4 regions of the Pseudoalteromonas sp. RWi3 genome follow, and region 2 is predicted to be linked to each of the others. Evidence: predicted binding sites of a transcription regulator. Region 2 holds the regulator's gene; each other region holds the start of a gene.
What was found. The regulator sigma-54, encoded in region 2, starts transcription at its own class of promoters, with help from an activator protein. The targets are predictions, from matches to a motif close to GTTGGCACGNNNNTNGNNT.

Region 1: a site for sigma-54 is predicted at 1,755-1,773, ahead of ACFI4Z_RS06525 (EF-hand domain-containing protein). Genes of this name have one in related genera too.
Region 3: a site for sigma-54 is predicted at 2,817-2,835, ahead of ACFI4Z_RS09950 (DUF4097 family beta strand repeat-containing protein). Genes of this name have one in related genera too.
Region 4: a site for sigma-54 is predicted at 2,903-2,921, ahead of ACFI4Z_RS12420 (GumC family protein). Genes of this name have one in related genera too.

The regions. Positions count from the first base shown of each region.
Region 1 is NZ_JBHNYL010000003.1:157,194-162,232, forward strand. Features, by position in the region: gene ACFI4Z_RS06505 (amidohydrolase) at 1-476, opposite strand, end outside; gene ACFI4Z_RS06510 (EF-hand domain-containing protein) at 629-865, opposite strand; gene ACFI4Z_RS06515 (EF-hand domain-containing protein) at 869-1,105, opposite strand; gene ACFI4Z_RS06520 (hypothetical protein) at 1,236-1,463, opposite strand; gene ACFI4Z_RS06525 (EF-hand domain-containing protein) at 1,483-1,710, opposite strand; gene ACFI4Z_RS06530 (HAMP domain-containing sensor histidine kinase) at 2,019-3,467, shown strand; gene ACFI4Z_RS06535 (hypothetical protein) at 3,469-3,981, shown strand; gene ACFI4Z_RS06540 (sigma 54-interacting transcriptional regulator) at 3,985-5,039, shown strand, end outside.
Region 2 is NZ_JBHNYL010000011.1:39,766-44,804, reverse strand. Features, by position in the region: gene mgtE (magnesium transporter) at 1-877, opposite strand, end outside; gene ACFI4Z_RS14005 (HPr family phosphocarrier protein) at 988-1,260, opposite strand; gene rapZ (RNase adapter RapZ) at 1,282-2,124, opposite strand; gene ptsN (PTS IIA-like nitrogen regulatory protein PtsN) at 2,145-2,597, opposite strand; gene hpf (ribosome hibernation promoting factor) at 2,602-2,889, opposite strand; gene ACFI4Z_RS13985 (RNA polymerase factor sigma-54) at 2,919-4,415, opposite strand; gene lptB (LPS export ABC transporter ATP-binding protein) at 4,484-5,039, opposite strand, start outside.
Region 3 is NZ_JBHNYL010000006.1:34,069-39,107, forward strand. Features, by position in the region: gene ACFI4Z_RS09940 (FtsX-like permease family protein) at 1-711, shown strand, start outside; gene ACFI4Z_RS09945 (lipocalin-like domain-containing protein) at 719-1,801, shown strand; gene ACFI4Z_RS09950 (DUF4097 family beta strand repeat-containing protein) at 1,879-2,769, opposite strand; gene ACFI4Z_RS09955 (DUF4198 domain-containing protein) at 2,960-3,802, opposite strand; gene ACFI4Z_RS09960 (DUF2271 domain-containing protein) at 3,858-4,361, opposite strand; gene ACFI4Z_RS09965 (PepSY-associated TM helix domain-containing protein) at 4,361-4,993, opposite strand.
Region 4 is NZ_JBHNYL010000008.1:162,875-167,913, reverse strand. Features, by position in the region: gene ACFI4Z_RS12430 (sugar transferase) at 1-223, opposite strand, end outside; gene ACFI4Z_RS12425 (glycosyltransferase) at 234-1,310, opposite strand; gene ACFI4Z_RS12420 (GumC family protein) at 1,312-2,805, opposite strand; gene ACFI4Z_RS12415 (glycosyltransferase) at 2,942-4,072, opposite strand; gene ACFI4Z_RS12410 (acyltransferase) at 4,069-4,779, opposite strand; gene ACFI4Z_RS12405 (O-antigen ligase family protein) at 4,784-5,039, opposite strand, start outside.

The DNA.
Region 1 (5,039 bases), on a different contig from region 2:
TGTCCATCAACACGCGATAGAACGACCGGTACATCGCTTATAATTTTGTCTAAATCGGCGGCTGTCGGAAATTGCTTTGAAGGCCAAAGCTCTTGATTCCATCCTCGGCCAATTATCCAACCTTCTTTGCCTTTCGCAAATTTAGCGAGCTTATCTTGAATACTCTTTACAGATTCGCTGCCACGTAAATCCAGTTGCGATAAATTTTGACCTAAACCAATAACATGGCCATGGGCATCAATTAGCCCAGGTAAAAGTGTCTTTTGTTTTGCATCGAATTTTTCAGCATCAGGAAAGCTATTTTTTAGCTCATCAGAACCCACCTTAACAACTTTACCATCTTTTATCACAAGGGTTGAAAATTGTGTCAGCTCGCCTTTGTAGGTTGGGGTGTAACCATTTGCATTGTAAATAACCTTGGTATTAGCAACTGCTATTAAAGGAAGAAAGAGGGATAATGCGAGCAAGTTTTTCATTGTGAGAGTCATCTAATTGTTGTTTTTATAAACATTAACAGAGAATCTCAGTGCTGCAAAATATTTGTGTTACTTTTAAGATTCCTTATAAAAGCATATGTTTATGTATTAATTAGTAAAACACTGTTACATATACAAAACTTTAAATGTGCTTATTTATTGGCGTATACGCTGAACTCTGTAAAGGACAAACGACTGTCTTTGTCGGTATCATAGCTATTAAAGCGAGACCAAAGCGCAGGGTCTCTCGCTGTTTCTGCACGTGTTAATAGGCCATCTTCATTTTTATCCAGTGCTTTGAATGTATCTGCCTGTGTGTTGGTGTTAGCAAAAACACTGAAGCCAGTCAGTAATAATAAAGGCAATACGATGATATTTTGTTTGTTCATATTTTAATACAAGCTATTCGTTAAATAGTGTTTGAATTCAAGTAAGGATATACGGTTGTCTCTGTCTTTATCCCAGCGCTGGTAATCATTAAGTAACTGCGGTTGAGGATCAAGTTCCGATTTTGTTAAAAATCCATTTTTGTCCTTGTCTAGGTGGTCAAAGCGCTGCTTTACATCGAGTGCCGATGCACCAAAGCTTACACTCATCATCAATCCACAAATAAGTGCTTTATTTTTCATCATTTATTCCTTTAATGAATGTTAAAGATAAAGTATTTGCCATAATTTAAGTCCCAACAATAAATCCATTTACACAATCCCTCCGGGATTATGGCAAATACTTTAATTTAGTTAACCGAGTGTAGGTTCGTTAGCGCTTTAGTTGTTTAAATTCGCGCTCAGAAAGCATTTCGTCACCGTTTTCGTCAAGATCGCTAAATTGTTTAAACAGGTTATCGCTCTTTTTAGCTTCTAAACGTGATATTTCGCCATCTGAATTAATATCAAATTGCGCAAATTTAACATTGAGCTGTGAGGCCAAAACGGACGCACTAATGGCCAAAAACATTAATGCAAATGCACTTATTAATTGTTTCATCTTGTTTCCTTAACATTAATTACTGAATAAATAATTTAAATTCTGCATACGAAATTTGACCACTGTGGTCTTTATCTATTTGCTCAAAATTTTTATAAAGCATGGCATCTTCATATGCCTCTCCTTCGCTTAGCATTCCATTATCATCCTTGTCTAGCTCGGCGAAGATGGCCTTGCTGTCTAAAGCAGTTGCACTAAAGTTTAACAGTGCACTTAGGCAAAATAGTGTGATTACACGAGAGCTCATAAACATCCTTTTTAATGATACATGTTGTATTTAGTTGATAGTGCTAACAAGAATAGTGCCAAAAATATTTTTGCTTAAAAATCAGTGGTTTAGTTTTTTATCAAGTTTAAGGTAAGAAAAAAATACTCAGTGGCGTGTCTTTTTTGCAACAAGGTAAGGGTGTAAATAAAAAATATCTTTTAAACTAATTGCTTAGCGTGTTGCCAGTTAGCTACAGCAGGACTTCAAAAAGCATCTAATAGTGTTTTATTCAGCGAGTGTCTAAGTTAGCTGCCTGATAATGCGTCGACTATTAAAAAGGAAGGGTAATACCAGTGGCGATAGGCAAAAAATACAAAACTATGCTTAGGTGGCGCCCGAGTCTTATTGGGCAGTTTTTGATTAGTATTTTATTGTCTTTATTGCCCTTGTCTTTGGTGGTTATTATTTTTTTAAATGCGTTAAACAAACAGCTTGCCACCACTCAAATTATTGTGGATAGCAACTACAAAGTAACCAAATCATTTAATAGCCTTAAGCAAGACCTTAATAGTTTAGAGCGAGCAACACGGCAAAACTGGGTATTAAAAAGTGAATCACTTGATGGACTTATTAAAGATAAGTGGATCGCTTCATTTAAGACAATTGATGAACTAACAGTGTTAAGTAATGAACAAGGTAAGCAAAAATGGCAGTTACTGTTAACCGTGCTACGTAATACAAAAAAACAGCTTATTGAGGAAAACGCACAAAACGCCCAGCTGTTTATTCCAATTAGCCAGCTTATTAACGAACAAACGTTGTGGTTACGAGAGAAAAATGAACAAAAAATTGCTGAAAATCAACAGCAATTAAAGGCATTACAGAGCTCCTTTATAAATTGGTTAGTCGCACTTCTGCCCTTAACTATGTTAGTGGGTGGGGGATTCTTATGGCGTATAAGTGGCCGTTTAAAGGGCTTAACTTCTGTTATTGATAAATTAGGCCAAGGAGATTGGCAGCAAAAAATATCAGTGCAGGGATCGGCTGAACTTGTTGAGTTGGGTAATAAGTTACAGTGGGTGCAAGCTCAATTACATACTTTGGAGCAGCAAAAGGACACCTTTTTACGTCATGTAACGCATGAGCTGAAAACGCCATTAGCCTCTATGGTTGAAGGCACAGATTTGTTGAGTGATGAGATTGTAGGACCCATAAACAAAGAGCAGCAGGCAGTGCTTGTTTTAATTACTCAAAGTATGGAGCGCTTACGTACTATGATAGAGAGCTTGCTTAGTTACAATGCAATTCGCACCAGTAAAGATAACTTAAATGAAGTTGAATTTGATCAAATACTAAAAAAAATAAATAACCATTTTGAGCATCGGTTGCAAGCCCGCGAGCAAACTTTATGTTGGCACGTTAATGTACCCGATAAGCCTCTTCCTTTGGCTGGTGAGCTAATTGAAATGTCACTCATTCAGCTTATTTCTAATGCGTTAAAATACTCAGCCAATGAAAGTTCTGTCAAAGTTGAACTCGCACTAGTTGAGAATCAGTTAATCATAACAGTCAGTGATCATGGCATTGGGATTAAAGAGCATGAAAAACCCAAAATATTCAATGCTTTTTATCAAACAAAAGCAAGCCAAGTAGAAAACTCCCAAGGCAGCGGCTTAGGATTAACAATCGTAAAAGAATCAATTGAACAACTTAAAGGTACAATTACTGTTGAGGAAAATAGTCCTCAAGGTTGCTGTTTCACTATTAAAATACCGATTCAACAAGGAGTGAATTAATATGACTTGTTATTTTAAGTCAGCTTTTTTGGCCTGTTTTATCCTAACAGGATTGACGGGGTGTGAGTTAATGAGTGATACCAGTACAAAAAACACTGATTCAATAAAGGCGGTCCACCCAAACCCAAAACCTCGCCCCAAAACTGAACCAGCTTATCCATCGGCAAGTACAGTGATCGCTTGGCATGCCTCGTCATGTGGCGGTTTTACGCTAGCTGCTGATAAGAAACAGTATGTGGGTAAGAGAGAGATTCAATCGTATTTTAACTTCAGTTGTAAAAATAATACGTTAGCACCTGAAAAAGTACTAACAATGCTTTTACAACTCGATCAAGCTTATTATTGGCCTGATGATATTAAACATTACTGGTGGCTGCAAAAGCAGCAAATAAAACAACAGCTCAATGCGAAAAAAGAACAACAGGCATTGAGCGATAAAATGCAAGAGACCTTATCGTCTCTGGCAACCATCGAGCAGCAACTGCTGTTACGCGAAGAAACTAAGGAGCAGTAATCTATGGCAACTCAATTAACCCAAAGCGCACGAGTTTTATTGGTGGATGATGATGCAAGTTTACTTAAATTACTGTCTATTCGCATTGAATCTAAAGGTTATCAAGTTACAACCTGCGAAAGTGGTATGGCGGCGCTGCAATTACTTAAAAGCCACGTATTTGATGCAGTGATCACCGACTTACGTATGGATGAAATGGACGGTATGACACTTCATCGCCAGTTACAAAGTCGTTATCCGGCATTGCCTGTGATAATGATGACGGCTCATGGTTCGATACCCGATGCAGTTGAAGCAACTAAACAGGGCATTTTTGCATTTATAACCAAGCCCGTGGATAAAGACGAGTTATTTGACAGCCTCGCTAAAGCAATTGAAATTCATGGATTAAGTGGTGAGGAGCAATCTGCAAGTAGCACTATAGTGACTCGCAGTGGTGCGATGTTGCATTTACTTGAACAAGTAAAGCTTTTAGGCCCAACCCAAGTAAATGTGCTTATATCAGGTGCTAGTGGCACAGGTAAAGAGTTACTCGCCAATGCGATTCATCTTCATAGTCACGTATGCGACGGGCCTTTTGTTGCTATAAATTGTGGAGCGGTGCCCGGTGAGTTACTTGAGTCTGAGTTATTTGGTCATAAAAAAGGCGCGTTCACGGGGGCTGTAAAAGATCACCAAGGGTTATTTCAACAAGCTCAAGGCGGCACGTTATTTTTAGATGAAATAGGTGATATGCCATTAAACTTACAAGTTAAGTTATTACGTGTATTACAAGAAAAAACCATCCGCCCAGTGGGTTTCCAAGAAGAGATACCGATTGATGTGCGTATTGTCTCTGCAACTCATAAGAATTTACCCGATGCTATTGCTAATCAACAGTTTAGAGAAGATTTATACTATCGCTTAAATGTTGTAAATTTAAAGCTCCCAGCGTTAAAAGAGCGTCGAGAGGATATTAGCTTATTAGCACAACATTTTAGCTCAATGATTGCAAAACGAATGGGGCAAGGGCAAAAGCAGTTTGCTACCGATGCTATGTACGCATTAGTTCGTTATGA
Region 2 (5,039 bases):
CAAGCCAAATTGAACGCTTTTTAGAGCTTTTTAGTACGGGAGCAAAGGTATCCTCTTCGTCATCAAGACCCGCCATACTTAGAAGGCTGTGTTCAGCATCTTCACGAATTACATCAACAATATCATCGATTGTAATACGTCCCAACAAGTGGTCGTTATCGTCAACAACAGGTGCCGAAATCCAGTTGTGCCTTTCAAATAGTTGGGCAACTTCACTTTCATCCATGGCGATTGAAATAGATTCGCAATCTTCGTCCATTAAATCACGAATTATTTTATCAGGTGGATTGGTAAGCAAAGTTGTAAGTGACATAGCCCCTAAAAAGCAATTATGTTTATCAACGACGTATAAGTCATCGGTGCCTTCAGGTAGTTCGCCACGTAAACGTAAGTAACGTAATACTACATCGATAGTAACATCGGGGCGGATGGCTACCGTATCGGTATTCATTAGTGCGCCGGCAGAACGCTCTTGATAGGACAGGGCTTGGGTCGCCCGCTCTCTATCTTGGCTATCCATAGCGCCAACAACGTCTTGATAGACGGTCTCTGGTAAGCTACGTAATACTTCCCCTAAATCATCATGGCTCATGTCCTCTGTCGCCGCAGCAATATGCTCAGGCTCCATTTGGGCTATGATCCCAAGGCGTACGTCTTCAGAAAGTTCTTCTAAAACATCACCTCTGACATCTGGATCAACAAGTTGCCATAGTAGAGTTCTTATTTTATGAGGGGAAGATTCAAGGAGAAGAGCTGTATCACACGGCGCTGTTTTTGCCAGCATGCGCCTAACTTGAACAAATTGACCACTATTAAGTGACTTAGTCACTTGTTTTAGTTGTTGTAGTGGGTAATCTTGTTCAAAAGCTTCTGGCATTAGTGTCCTTATATCATGTGTATTTCTGAGGGTAGGTCAAAAACTAATAATATATTACAGTTCTTATATGCATAGTTAGTTTAACGCACTTTTAAGTGACAGACCACGCACTATTCATGCTCGTGAAAGCGTTGCTCTATCAGTTCGCCAATAGAGTTAAGGGCCGGCTCTGCATCAGGCCCTTCACACACAACTTTTACTTCTTTACCTTGGCTGCTTTCAAGTAACATTAAAGCCAACACACTGTCACCTGCTGCTTGCTTATCATCTTGGAAAAGAGTGATAGTTGCATCAAATTTAACGGCGAGTTGAGCTAATACCGTTGCAGCCCTTGCGTGCAAACCTAATTTATTTCTAATTAAAAAAGTACCTTCTGAACGCATATACAACAGGCCTATTTAAAATCAATCTTGCTCACGATGGCGAATTTTTACATTGTTATGGCTCATTGCAAAGCTTTCACCTATGGTTTGCGCTAAATATACCGAGCGGTGTTGCCCTCCGGTACAACCTATAGCAATAGTCAAATAGCTACGGTTGTTTCGCTCTAAATGCGGTAACCAAGTTTGTACAAACGTTTGAATTTGCCAAGTAAATTTTTGCACTATGCTGTGGCTTGCTAAGTAATCTTTTACAGGCTGGTCTAAACCTGTGAGGGGCTTTAACTCCGGTTCCCAATGTGGGTTAGGTAAAAAGCGTGCATCAAAAACATAATCAGCTTGTTTAGGTATGCCGTGTTTAAAGCCAAAAGATTCAAATGTTATGATCAGTGTTTTATCTTTTTTACCTAAAATCTTTTCTCTGATCGACTCGGCCAGCTGATGCACACTGAGCTCAGTGGTATCTAAGATAAAGTCAGCGCGAGTTATTAGTACATCAAGTAATATTTTTTCTTGTTTAATGGCCAAATCAAGCGGCAAACTATCGATAGAAAGAGGGTGTAATCGACGAGTTTCAGAAAAGCGTTTGATAAGTGTTTGATCATCACTATCGAGATAAAACAAAGTTGGATTTGCAAAGCCAGGCAAATACTCAAGGATGTCGTTGAACTCTTCTTGTTCTTTGGGTAAATTACGCACATCAATACTGACTGCAATCTTATCGTAATTCTCTGACACACTTCGAACTAAAGAAGGGAGTAAATTGACCGGAATATTATCAACACAGTAATAGCCAAGATCTTCTAGTACGCGAAGCGCGACGGATTTACCTGAACCAGACCGCCCACTGATAATAATCAATTCCATGTAACCTCTCCTTCACTTTCTTATGAATGCTCAACAATAACTTGATACAAATCCTGATCTGTTTTTGCGCTACGTAGTTGTTTACAAAACTCTTTATCGTTAAGTTTATCAGCAATTGTTGCTAACGTCTTCAAATGAAGTTGGCAATCTCCATCAGGTACGATCAGTGCTACAAAAATATCGACAGGACGATTATCAATTGCATCAAAGTTAATGGGGGTTTCACTCACTAAGATTAATGCTAGAGGAGATTGTGCGCCACTCATGCGACCATGTGGTATAGCAATACCTCGACCTATGCCTGTGCTACCAAGCTTTTCCCGATTTAATAATGCGTTAAGGATCTCTTGCTGTGTGAGGTGAGGAAGCTTTTCATGAGCCAATTGGCTAATAAATTCTAGAATTCGTTTTTTGCTATTAAAAAGGACCGCAGCTTTACTGCAGTCCTCAGAAGTAAGTGAACTTAATTTCATAGTATTAGTGTCGAGCGTGCTTCTCTTTGTGTTTTATTACTTGGCGGTCTAATTTATCAATCAGTCCGTCAATCGCAGCATACATATCTTGATGTTCAGTTGAAGCAAATAAATCAGCACCGCTAACATGTATTGTGGCTTCTGCTTTTTGACTTAATTTTTCTACGTCAAGAATCACATGTACATTATTAATACTATCAAAGTGCCTTTCAAGCTTCGCAAACTTATTGTGTACATAGTCTCTAAGTGAATCGGTAATTTCTACGTGGCGACCAGTTAAGTTAATTTGCATAAGCATTTTCCTTCTTTGTTTTTTACGCCTTAAATCAAACTCTTTCTTTGATTTGACGGTGGAATAGCTAGAGACTCACGATATTTTGCAATTGTGCGTCTAGCTACTTTGATACCTTGCTCAGCCAATATATCTGCAATTTTACTATCACTCAATGGTTTCGCTGAGTTTTCTGCGCTAATAAGCTTTTTGATCAATGCACGGATAGCTGTAGAAGAGCATTCCCCGCCATTTTCGGTGCTTACGTGACTAGAGAAAAAGTACTTCAACTCAAAAATACCACGTGGTGTATGCATATACTTTTGAGTTGTTACGCGTGAGATAGTTGACTCATGCATCTCGACCATTTCTGCTACATCATTTAGTACCATCGGGCGCATAGCTTCGGGGCCGTGTTCAAAAAAACCTTGCTGCTGTTTCACTATACAATTAGTTACTTTGAGTAATGTTTCATTACGGCTTTCTAAGCTTTTAATAAACCATTTTGCTTCTTGCAGATGCGAACGAATAAACTGACTGTCACTGCTCGATTTTACTGAGCGAGACATGGCGGCATACTGGCTGTTCACTCTAATTTTAGGCATGCTTTCTGGATTTAATTCCACCATCCAGCGCCCTTTAACTTTTTTCACTGAAACATCAGGGATAACATACTCAGACTCTTCGCGCACAATAGTATCTGCGGGCTTAGGGTTCAAGCTGTGTATCAGTGTCATGACTTCTTTTAGCTCATCTTCTTTAAGCTTAGTCTTTTTCATCAAAGTGCGATAGTCACGACTTGCTAAAAGATCGATATGCTCGGTTAAAATCATTTTAGTCTCTGCAAGCCATGGCGTTGCAGGGTCGAATTGATTCAGTTGTATACATAAACACTCTTGTAAGCTGCGTGCGGCAATCCCTATTGGATCAAACAATTGGATGCGTTTTAAAACAGCTTGAACTTCATCAAGTTCTATTTCTTCTTCGTTATTATCTTTGTTTAAACTTTCAACAATGTCTTCGCAGCTCAATGTTAAAATACCCGATTCATCAATCGCTTCAACAATAGCAATGGCTATGGCTTCATCGGTCGGGCTAAATGGCGTTAATTGTAGCTGCCACATAATGTATTCATGCAGCGTTTCAGTGGAAGCACCTTGGTAAATAGACTCATCTTCAGGCATTGGTCCTGATGAGCTAGAAGGCGCAGCGCTCATGTACTCATCCCATGTTACATCCATGGCCATTTCGTCGCTGACAGTTTCTTTACTGAGTGCTTCACTACTTTCTTGTTCGTATTCACTTGGTGTTTCATCAGCAGATGCACTGACTGTTACTTCATCAGTGTCTTGTTTTTGCTCATTTTTGCCTGCAGTTTCATCACTAAATTCATGCTCCTCAACTTCTAGTAAAGGATTACTGTCGAGTGCTTCCTGAATTTCTTGTTGTAGATCCAATGTACTGAGTTGCAACAAACGAATAGCTTGTTGTAACTGAGGTGTCATTGTCAATTGCTGGCCCATGCGCAGCTGGAGTGATTGCCTCATTTATCTTTAACAATCCTTTTATTATGTAATCAGAATTAAGTTTAGCAGATAGTTAGCTGAACGTTGGTTTATAGCCTAAATTGCTCACCCAGATAAACATCGCGTACTGTTTGGTCGGCAAGCACATGTTCAGGAGTGCCTGAAGCAATTAGCTCACCATGAGAAACAATGTAGGCTTTTTCACAAACATCAAGGGTTTCTCGTACATTATGATCTGTAATCAACACCCCGATGCCTCGGTTTTTAAGGTGTTCAATTATTTTCTTTATATCTAACACTGAAATTGGATCAACACCAGCAAAAGGCTCATCTAATAAAATAAATTTAGGGTTTGCGGCTAATGCGCGTGCAATTTCAACTCGGCGGCGTTCACCACCTGATAACGCCATACCTTGGCTATCGCGAATGTGTTGTATGCTAAATTCATCCAGCAGGCCATCCAGAGCTTGTTCTCGGCCTTGCTTATTTAAATCGTTTCGTGTTTCTAATATCGCCATCAAGTTTTGATAAACCGTTAATTTACGAAAAATAGATGACTCTTGCGGTAAATAACCAATACCTAATCGTGCACGGCTATGCATAGGCAGTAATGTAATGTCGTTATCATCAATGCTTATTTTGCCT
Region 3 (5,039 bases), on a different contig from region 2:
TTGCTGCAGTATTCGCTTACAGTCGGTGATGTAATAACCCTAAAACAGCATATTAATACACTAACGTGCCAAGTACGCGCTGCCTATTTTGATTACGGCGAGCAAGGGTTAAATGTGGTAGTCACTACAACAGCATTATTGGATAGTGGCTTAAACTACACCGAGTATGGTTTATCGCTTTGGTTAAAGCCCAATAGTGACGTTGACGCCATAGCCGAATATATTCAAAAACAGCACCAATTAGATAGCCAACAAGTCATTGCTAATCAGCAGTTTAAGCGCTTTGCAAAACAGCTATTTGGTAAAACTTTTTATGTTACTCAGGCGCTTAATATATTTATTATGCTGATTGCATTATTTGGCATGTGGGTAAGCTTTTTAACTTTAGGGCGCGGGCAATTACAGCCCATGGCGGTATTGCAAACGCTGGGTGTCACCCAACAGCAATTATTGGGTGCAAAAATATTGCAAGCCGCACTTATTATTTTAACCACATTGTTATTAGCTATACCACTGGGGCTTAGCCTTGGGTGGGTATTATTAACTTACGTAATGCCAATTGCCTTTGGTTGGACCATGGCCATGGCAGTTAACTGGCTGCAATTAGGTGGTTTTACTGTGCTTATATTTATTTTAGCCTTATTTGTGAGTGCGTTACCGCTAATAAAATTAACGCGAAGCGCCGTTGCCGATAATGTTGCCAAGCTATAGGACTTACATGAATAGACTAAAAGCAGCCGTTACCTTTATTTTTATTGGCGTATTAAGCGCGTGCCAGCCAGAAGTAGAGCAATTAAGTAAAAATAAACAAATGCATAGCGGATTTGCACAGCAATTTGGTGAACCTGTAAATAAACACCAAGGGCTGAGCTTTCCACGCGATCATGGGGCGCATCATCAACAAGGAATTGAATGGTGGTACGTTACTGCTAATTTAAAGGCAGATAATGGCGACACCTTTGGTGTGCAATGGACTTTATTTAGACTCTCTGTCGATGAGCAAAGCTCACAAACAGAACCATCACCTTGGTGGAATGGGCAACTATATTTCGCTCACTTTGCAATACAAACCGATAACCAACATCAGGCGTTCGAGAAATATGGCCGCTCGGGACAAGTAAAGATAACAGCGCAGCCATTTGAGGCTCGCCTAGATGATTGGCAGCTAGCAAGTAAAGAGGCAACATTTTTACCGCTTAGCTTAAAGGCGCAGCAGGAAAATTACAGCGCTAATCTGGTGCTGGCTGATAGCCCGCTTGTAAAGCATGGCGAGCAAGGTTATAGCCAAAAAACCCACCAAGGGCATGCGTCTTATTACTACAGCTACCCGTTTTTACAAGCCAAAGGCGACATCACATTTGCGGGTAAAACTTTTAAAGTAACTGGAGATGCTTGGTTAGACAGAGAGTGGTCTTCGGCGCTAATCGATCCAACCCAAAATGGTTGGGACTGGTTTAGCATTCAGGCTGATGATCCCGCTTTAGGTGGCTTGATGGCGTTTTGTATTCGTAATAGTCAGCAAGAGTATGATTATTGCAGTGCATCACATATTACCCGTACTGGGCAGGTACGTGCCATTGCCAATCAAGAGGTGAGTCTACAAGTATTAAAAACACACGAGCTTGCAACGAAGACCTACCCAACTAAGTGGGCGCTCAACATAAAAGGGTTTGAATCTATTATAATTGATGCACGTAATCCTGATTCACGTAATCAATTAAGTATCCCGTATTGGGAAGGGCGTATTAAAACCCACGGTGGATTTGAAGGGAAAGGGTATGCAGAATTGGTGGGCTATTAACAGCCTACCAATCCTGCGTAGAAAGTACTGCTGAAGGCTGGCTTGTTTGCCATCATTCAGGCTCGTTAAACGATTATTTAATTAAGCTTTACCGGGCCGTTAATATTGTCGATACTCAAATCGCCAGAGCCATCATCGATAATGGTCAGGCCTTTAGCATGATTAACACGAATGCTGCCTGAGCCATCTTCAATAGTAACTAAGCCATTAATGTGTTCTGCGTAAATATCACCAGAACCGTCTTCAATCGTTAAATAATTACCTAAACGTTCTGCATTGATGCTGCCAGAGTTATCATCAATCTCTACGCTACCAGTAATATCAGTTAAGTGTAAATCGCCGGAGCCGTCTTCAATGTTCATCATGCCAGCAACATTTTTTGCGGTAATACTGCCAGAACCATCACTAATCTCGATATTTCCAGTGATGTTTTGTAAGTAGATATCGCCTGAACCATCATCTATTTCGAGGTCATGGCCTTGTTCTATATTAATACTGCCTGAGCCGTCATCAATGTCCATATTGCCTAATACACCATTAATATTTATATCACCAGATCCATCATCAATATCAAGGTTAAATGAGTTTGGTACTGTGACTATTAAATCGATACTCGGTGAATTACCTTGGTAAACTATCATACCCGAAGCTTTGTGACTTTTAGCAATCAAGACTGCCTTATTGCCATCTTGCTCAAGTATTAAGGTATAAGGGTCATCCGCTTTTGCGGTGTAGATGGTTGCATCAACAGTAATTTCAGTGGCGGTGTTTGAACCTATTACTTTGAGTGAACCAGCTTCTGCTTCAATATCGAGTTGTTGTAATTGAGCAGTTGATAAAGTGCGTTGTTGCTGTTGTTCTATATTGGCACTTGCCGTAGAAATATGAACAACACAGCCGCTCATCAAAAGAAGGCTTGTTGCAATAGGAAGTGCTTTAGTGAGTAAAGAGAGTGATTTATTCATCATTGTTAGTATGCTCGTTTTTTATTTAGATTAACTGCTTGGGTTTCTAAAAGCAAAAACAAAGCCAACATTTAACATGCTGTTTTATAAGTAACTAATCTATATTAGTTTAAATAGCCCCATATGCATTTAGCGAGCAATACTAAAAAGTAGTGAAAGTGGCCAACATTGTTAACCACTTTATAAAAGTCGATTACTCAGGTGCAACGTCTAAAGTAGTAAACAAAGCGTAGCGAACAGTGTCGATACCTTTTTCTGTTGAGTCTTCGCTGACACTTGCTTCAATAAGGTATAAGCCAGGGTGCTGCCAAGTATTTGTAAAGAAGCCCTGCTTATCAGTCGTTACTTTTACTTCGTTACGTTCGTTACGGTAGCGGGTGTCACCTTTTAAAATAGCAAGCTCAACATTTGCAGCTGGTTTACCATCTTTTAGTAATTGAAAGCGTGCTTCTTCACCAACAAATAAATCATTTGGATGAGTTGGGCCACTGATCTCTAAGCCGCTACCTAGGAGGGCAGGTTTAGATGTGCCGTTACGGCTGACAAAAGTATCAACAGTTGAGAATGACTTCATGGTTCTGATATCTTTTGCGCCTACTGGGATTTCTTTGCTATTTTTAGGGCCAAATACGCGGCCACGCTCGCCTTGCGCATCTTTGTAAAAAGTCATTATGCGCGGCTCACGTTTCATAGCGATATGATAAGTGCCTTCATCAGCTAATTTTACTGCTGCTGAGTTTTTACGTTGTAAGTAGTAAGCGCGAATTCTATCACTTACTAGCCCACCACTAGGGTCAAGAGCCATGATCAGGTTATCGTCATACTCTGCCCCATTTTGTTTTGGGCGATACGCTTTATCAGCAGAAAAAATTTCGTTAGAGATGCTGGCATCGATCATTACATAATGCGCTTTATCACCCGATAACGAAGTATGCGAAGGCACTAACCACTGTGCATGGGCACTTGCATAGCTAGAGGCAAGGGCGGTTAATGTTAGCGCGCCAACAAGAGCGCTTTTAAGTAAATTGGTTTTCATGATCTTTCCTTATTTAAATAATGTATAAGCATTTTTTACTTGCTAGTTACTACTGTTATTTGGCTTTGATCGTGATGAAGCTCTCAGAGAATTCTTTTTTGCCTGCAATGGTCATTTTTCCATCTTCGCTTAAATCCAGTTCCATTCGTTTATAATCTCTGCCACCTTCTTCACGCACTACTTCTAAATTAAGTAGGTATTTACCTGCGGTGACTGGATTTCCTTCGAGGTCTTTGCCATTCCAGTTAATTGTGTAGCTGCCTGGGCGTTTTGTTGCGCCTGTTACACCGTCAAAATTAGCATCGCTTTTACCTGCTTTACGCCACCATTGGCGTAAGTCTTTAAACCATTCAGCTTTCTCCACCCATAGTGCAACAGTGGTTACATGTTTACGCTTGGGAGTTTCAAGCCACACTGCTACGTATGGGCGGTGGTAAGGTTGTACATCGAGATCAGGTAAGGTGAATTCTATTTCGAGCTCTGCTGCGCTGCTATTTGATTGAAATAAAGCAGCTGTAAATAGTATTATTGCACTGTATAACGTATTAATTTTTAACATTAAGACACTCCTTTTAGTTGTGGAACCCAGCATAAATAAATAACGGTAGGCGTTGCGACCCCAAGCACTGTTAGCCATATTCCGACTAAGCGTTTTTTTCTATTTTGAAATAAAATAATCATGCCGGTGATAGCAAATAGGATCATTAACGCGGCAGAAATATCAATAACCCAGCTCCATGCTTTACCCGTGTGACGGCCTTTGTGTAAGTCACCCATTAGGCTCAATAAACCACCGGTTTGATATTCAAGACTGAGCTCACCACTCATAAAATCGATTTCTGCAAAAGCAAAGCCGGCAGGCAGTGGGTAGTCGAGCATGACGAGTGCATCCTCTTTTTCCCAATCGATACTTTTAACCTGTTTTAAGCCATACTCTGCGGCTAAATAGGCTTCTATTTCAGGGTAAAGAGTGGGGAGTGCATCAATATTATGTTTGGCTTTAGTTATCAAAGCGTTGGGTAATGCGATGGTTTGTTGACCATCCGTTTTATCGCCTTTGAGCCAATCAACATGATTTAATACAATGCCACTGATACAAAACAAAATGAGTAAAAATAACAGGGCGGTAGAAAGGTAAATGTGCAGCATACGGCTAATACTGTACATCGCACGTTTATTCAAAAATGGCATATACAACAAAGTAAAGCTAACTAGATGTGTGTATGATAATGATTTG
Region 4 (5,039 bases), on a different contig from region 2:
GAGTATCGTAAAGCATTGACCCTAAGTTATATAACTTCTCTTTAATATGAGCTTGTTCATTGTAAGCACACATTAAAATTCCAAAGCGTGTGGTGGGAGTTACAGTGGGCTTATCTTCCTTATGCTTTTCATTACTAAAGAGTTTTAAAACAACTAAATACCCCACGTGATGGTACAAAACCAATACAATTAAAATTACCCATATAGTAAATAAGACTGACATAATGTTTCCCCTATAAAGCCAAACCATTATAAAAATGATCGTATGCTTTGCTCATTTGATCTGCATCGGCAATTGAGAAGATATGTTCTCTAATACATTGCCCTTGCTTCATGTTTAACGCTTTTAATAGAGCAACTTTTAAACCAACTAGATCATTTAACCCAATAAGTACTCCTTGCTCTTGCGTAACAACTTCACTAATGCCGCCAACATCACTTGCCACAATGACTTTTCCACACGCCATGGACTCCAATATAGAAAGTGGTAATCCCTCTCTTTGCGAATAAAGGCACATCACATTAATTGCCGAGTAAAACTGCTGCATATGCTGTACATTTCCTAAAAAATGCACTCGCTCAAACACACCAAGCACTGAAGCTGCATTTTGAAGCGACAACATTAAACTGCCATTTCCTGCAAACACTAACTCAATATCGCTGTCTAACTCAAGGAGCAGCTTTATTAAGTCCAAATGGCCTTTTCCTGGCTCTAATCGAGCAGAACACCCTATGAGTTTTTTATCTAAGGGTAACCCGAGCAGATTACGTGCATTGGCCTCGTTGATATCGGTAAACTGATGAAAATCAATTCCATTAAGAATAGTTTTATCAGCCTTGATAGATGTATGTTGGTAAAAATCATTTGCCACTACTTGAGCATCGGCAACCCAATTAATTTTGGTAAGGCTGTTTAATACTTTTGTTATTAAGCGTTGCTTAAAATTATTTAAATACCATGCATCGTGGATTGTTGAGACATGACGCACATTCTTGTTTGTCAGGCATACTAAACTGGCATAAAGCATAGGACCTATGTGATGGCTATGTATCACATCTATATTGTGCTCTTTGATTAATCGGGTTAGCTTTTTAAGTACGGAAAAATCAAATTTAGGTGATTTATTTAAGCTCACCATTTGATGCTCAAACTGTGCAAGCGCAGGCCACTCTTTTAATGCATCTTGTTCTTTACCTTCAAGGGAAACAATCAAGCTGTTATGAGCAAATTGGCTTTTTTGCATTAGTGTAACAGCCATTTTTTCTAAGCCGCCAATTTTAAAATGCTGAACCAAGTGTAAAACATTCATATTAATACCCCTTACTTAATAAGTTCATCGTTGAGTGCGAGTTCGTATAGATCTCCTCTTTACTTACGATGGGTAAAACAGTTATCACCTCAACGGCTGCTAACCTCTCAATAGTTTGAATATCTTTTAAGTGGCTATCGAATAACGTAGCAACGAAAACACATGTTCCACTTGTAAAGACACCTAATAAAATACCTACAATCACAGCGACCATCATTGAAGTGTTAATTGGTTGAGTTGGGCTATAAGCGCGCTCGATTGTTTTAACTTTATCTGGGCCTTCATATTTGACTAACTTACCTGTGACTTTAGCCATTTCGTATCGCCCTAACATGTCTTTGTACAAAGACTGTTTAACATCGTAATCACGCTCTAATTTTCGTAATTGTTTTTCAACATCACTGGTGACAAGTAAACGTTGGCTAAGCTCATTGACTTGTTGATCAAGCAGCTCAAATTCCTGTTGATGCTGATAAACTTGGTTTTTAGCTTCTTCCAACGCCAATATTTGTGACACAAGCACATTACTTTCATTATCCGTGTTAGCGGGTAATGTATTAGCCATTTGCCATAGTTGTTCAATATTTTTGGCATCTAGATTCTTGCCGTTTTCAATTAACGTTTGCTGACGAGCTCTGATGTTTATCAGCTCCCGTTGTTTTGAAATCACTTTACTGTGCTTGTCTGTGTAACGCGTTTTTAAAAAGCTTAATTCGGACTCAGCAGTAATGATTCGTTCCTCAATGCGCCCTAAAATAGGGTTTGCTTGGCCCATTTTTGAGGTTAACGCTTCAAGCTTGGCTTTGGCGCCAGACAGCACAATTGATTTTTGCTGCAAGTCACTCAATAACTTATCAAATGTCTGTCTGTTACTATGAAGTACAGTGGGCAGCGTATTACTGTTTTTAGCTTTGAATGCTGCTAACTCCTCTTCTGAAATCTCAAGCTCTTGACGAAGGCTAACAAGCTGTTGGTAAAAAAACTGCTCAGAAGTATCCAGCGAGGCTTTTGTGGGAGCCAATAAGCTCTCAATGAACTTTTCAACAATTTTTTCCAACACAGGCTTCATTTGTGATGGGTCATGCCAAATAAAGTTAACACGCACAAGTTCATCACCGACTAATGAAAGTGAAAGTGACTGAGACAACTCTTGGTGTACCTTTTCAATGGCTGCTGGGCTTGCATTTTTAGGCACTAAATTGGTTTCGCGTGCAACGGCAATAAGCACCTTACGGCTGATAACCAAGGTTCTTAAAGCTGCCATACGGTTAGTTAAGTCAAAAGAAAAAGATAAATCATCTAAATAAGGATTAAGTAATGCCGACTCTTCAATAAGAATTGTAGCGTGGTTAGTGTATTTTTTTTGTGCCGTTACTGCCAATAATATAACCACAACAGGGACAATCGCTAATGGCAGCACAAAAAGCTTAGCCCGTGTATACAGTGCATACAAAGCTAAATAAAGTAATCGTTTTATTTGCTCTCTAACTAACATAATCCCTACCTATATATTTGCATTTTGCTATGCATAAATGAGCGATTATTTGCAAAATAAAAATGATTTACTGCTAATAACCGGCTTTACTAGGTAGTTGCACAGGGCGCGCCAATATAACGTTTGCGCTAAAAAATTAGCGATTTAGCAGCGCTGTATCATTGATTACTGTATTCGCCTTAGATTGCCAACTATGTTGGAGTGCAATGTTTTGCTGTGTCTTTTCTAAGCACATTAATTGCGCTTTACTAAGGTTCAGTGCGTTATCAAGGTGGCTAATAAATTGCTCTGCAGTATCAGCTATAAAAAGGTGGGAAGCATAATGCTCTACAGCGGGGAAGTTTGTTGTAACAATAGGTTTGCCTGCGGCTAGGTATTCTTTTAGCTTTAGGGGATCGCATGCACGTATTTGATCGTTAATAACAAAAGGTAAAATCGATACACTCCAATGCGCAGAAAAAGATGCTAATCGCTCATGACTGACGGCTGGAATATGCGTCACATTTTTAAAACTTAATAACCGTTCTATGTTAGTAACAATATGACCTATTAATACTAATTGGTAATCTGGTCTTGCTGCTGCAAGTGCCTCAAGCAAGTCAATATCAAGCCATGCATTTATACTGCCGTAAAAGCCAATCACTGGCGCATTGAATGCTTTGATTTCATCGGCCTTGATTGTACTTTCACTAAATAACTCAACGCTCACGCCGTGGCTTAACATTTTAGCTTTGTTCGCGGGCATTTTTGCCATTAAAAAATCACTTATGACATAAATTAAATCTGCGGTTGCAATTAATTGTTTTTCAAAAGGAGCAACAAGCTGAACATCTACCCCTGCTAATGCTGAGAAGTCATCCCCACAATAATAAATCACCTTATCTTGTGGCTGTTTTTTTACAAGGTAATGCGCAGTTGGCACACTTAGCCAATAAGTTACGGGGGTTGCAGCTGATTGCTCTTTGAAAAAATGAGCATAAATACGTTTATTTATAGAACGAATAAATCGGTTATCATGCCAAGGTAAAATAGGCAGTTTATATACAACCATATTTTTAGGCGTTGTAAGTGACTGTGTTTTGGTAGGTTTGAATACTTGTAACACTTTATCAAAAACACGCTTTAAATCATGTAGCCTCAAACGTGGTTTACGCATTCCAATAGAGTTCACCCAGTGAATCTCATGCTCTTTTGCAAGCTCATGAAATAAATGCTGAGTGCTGCTTGGGTGACTGCCCCAATCTTCTGCGAAAACGATAAATTTCATGCGTCACCCTCTATTTCCTTTACTACTTTTGCAGGGTTACCAGCTGCAATACAAAATGCTGGTACATCTTTAGTAACGACACTGCCAGCACCTATAATGGCCCCTTTACCAATAGTCACACCACCAAGTACAGTTACTCCGGTTCCAAGCCACGCACCTTGTTTTATTATGATATCACCAACCTGAGACTCATCATCACTTTCCCCCGCTGCGCGACGTTCACAGTCAACAGGATGCCCTGGAAAGCCTGCAAGGAACACTCTGCCAGCTAATCGAACATCATCTTCAAGTATGATAGTACGGCCAACAGAAAACGCATTTTGCCAACCGATATCAACGTTATTACCCACGGTTAATTTAGCCTTAGTATACCCACAAGAACGGCCACACAAGGTACTAATTCCAGAGACTCTAACGTCATCACCACACTCAATTTCAAGCTCGCCAAGAATCTGCGGCATACCCGAGTAAACATACAAGTGCTTCTTTGAACCTGAAATTTGGCTTTTAAAAAGTGGCGTAAAATATAAAACACGTAGTAGCTCATGGCTTAGCTGCTTAATCAAATGATGGAAGTGGAATAATCCAGAGTGAAACACTGGTATCACTATCATTTGCGGATTGCGAAGCGCTTTTGCAAAACGAAAAAATGGGGATGCCAGCGGATGTTCACTATTTTTTAGCCAATGCTTTAGTTGTATCAACATGCGGTTATTCCTTATTGTTTTGAACTGTTAGCTTTTCAAGTGCAATCGTCAGAGACAAGATAATGTAAAGAGGCCATGTAAAAGCTTGTGTTAAAAACGTGCCAGCTACCATGAACCCTATTAAACCTGCTTTTAATGCATTGGCATTAACAGCTACATCAGGGCTAAACTTCAGCTTATTCATGCACAGCACTCTAGATAAACTGCGGTAAATAGCAGCAATCACCAACACAAATATACACAAGCCTACAAACCCCGTC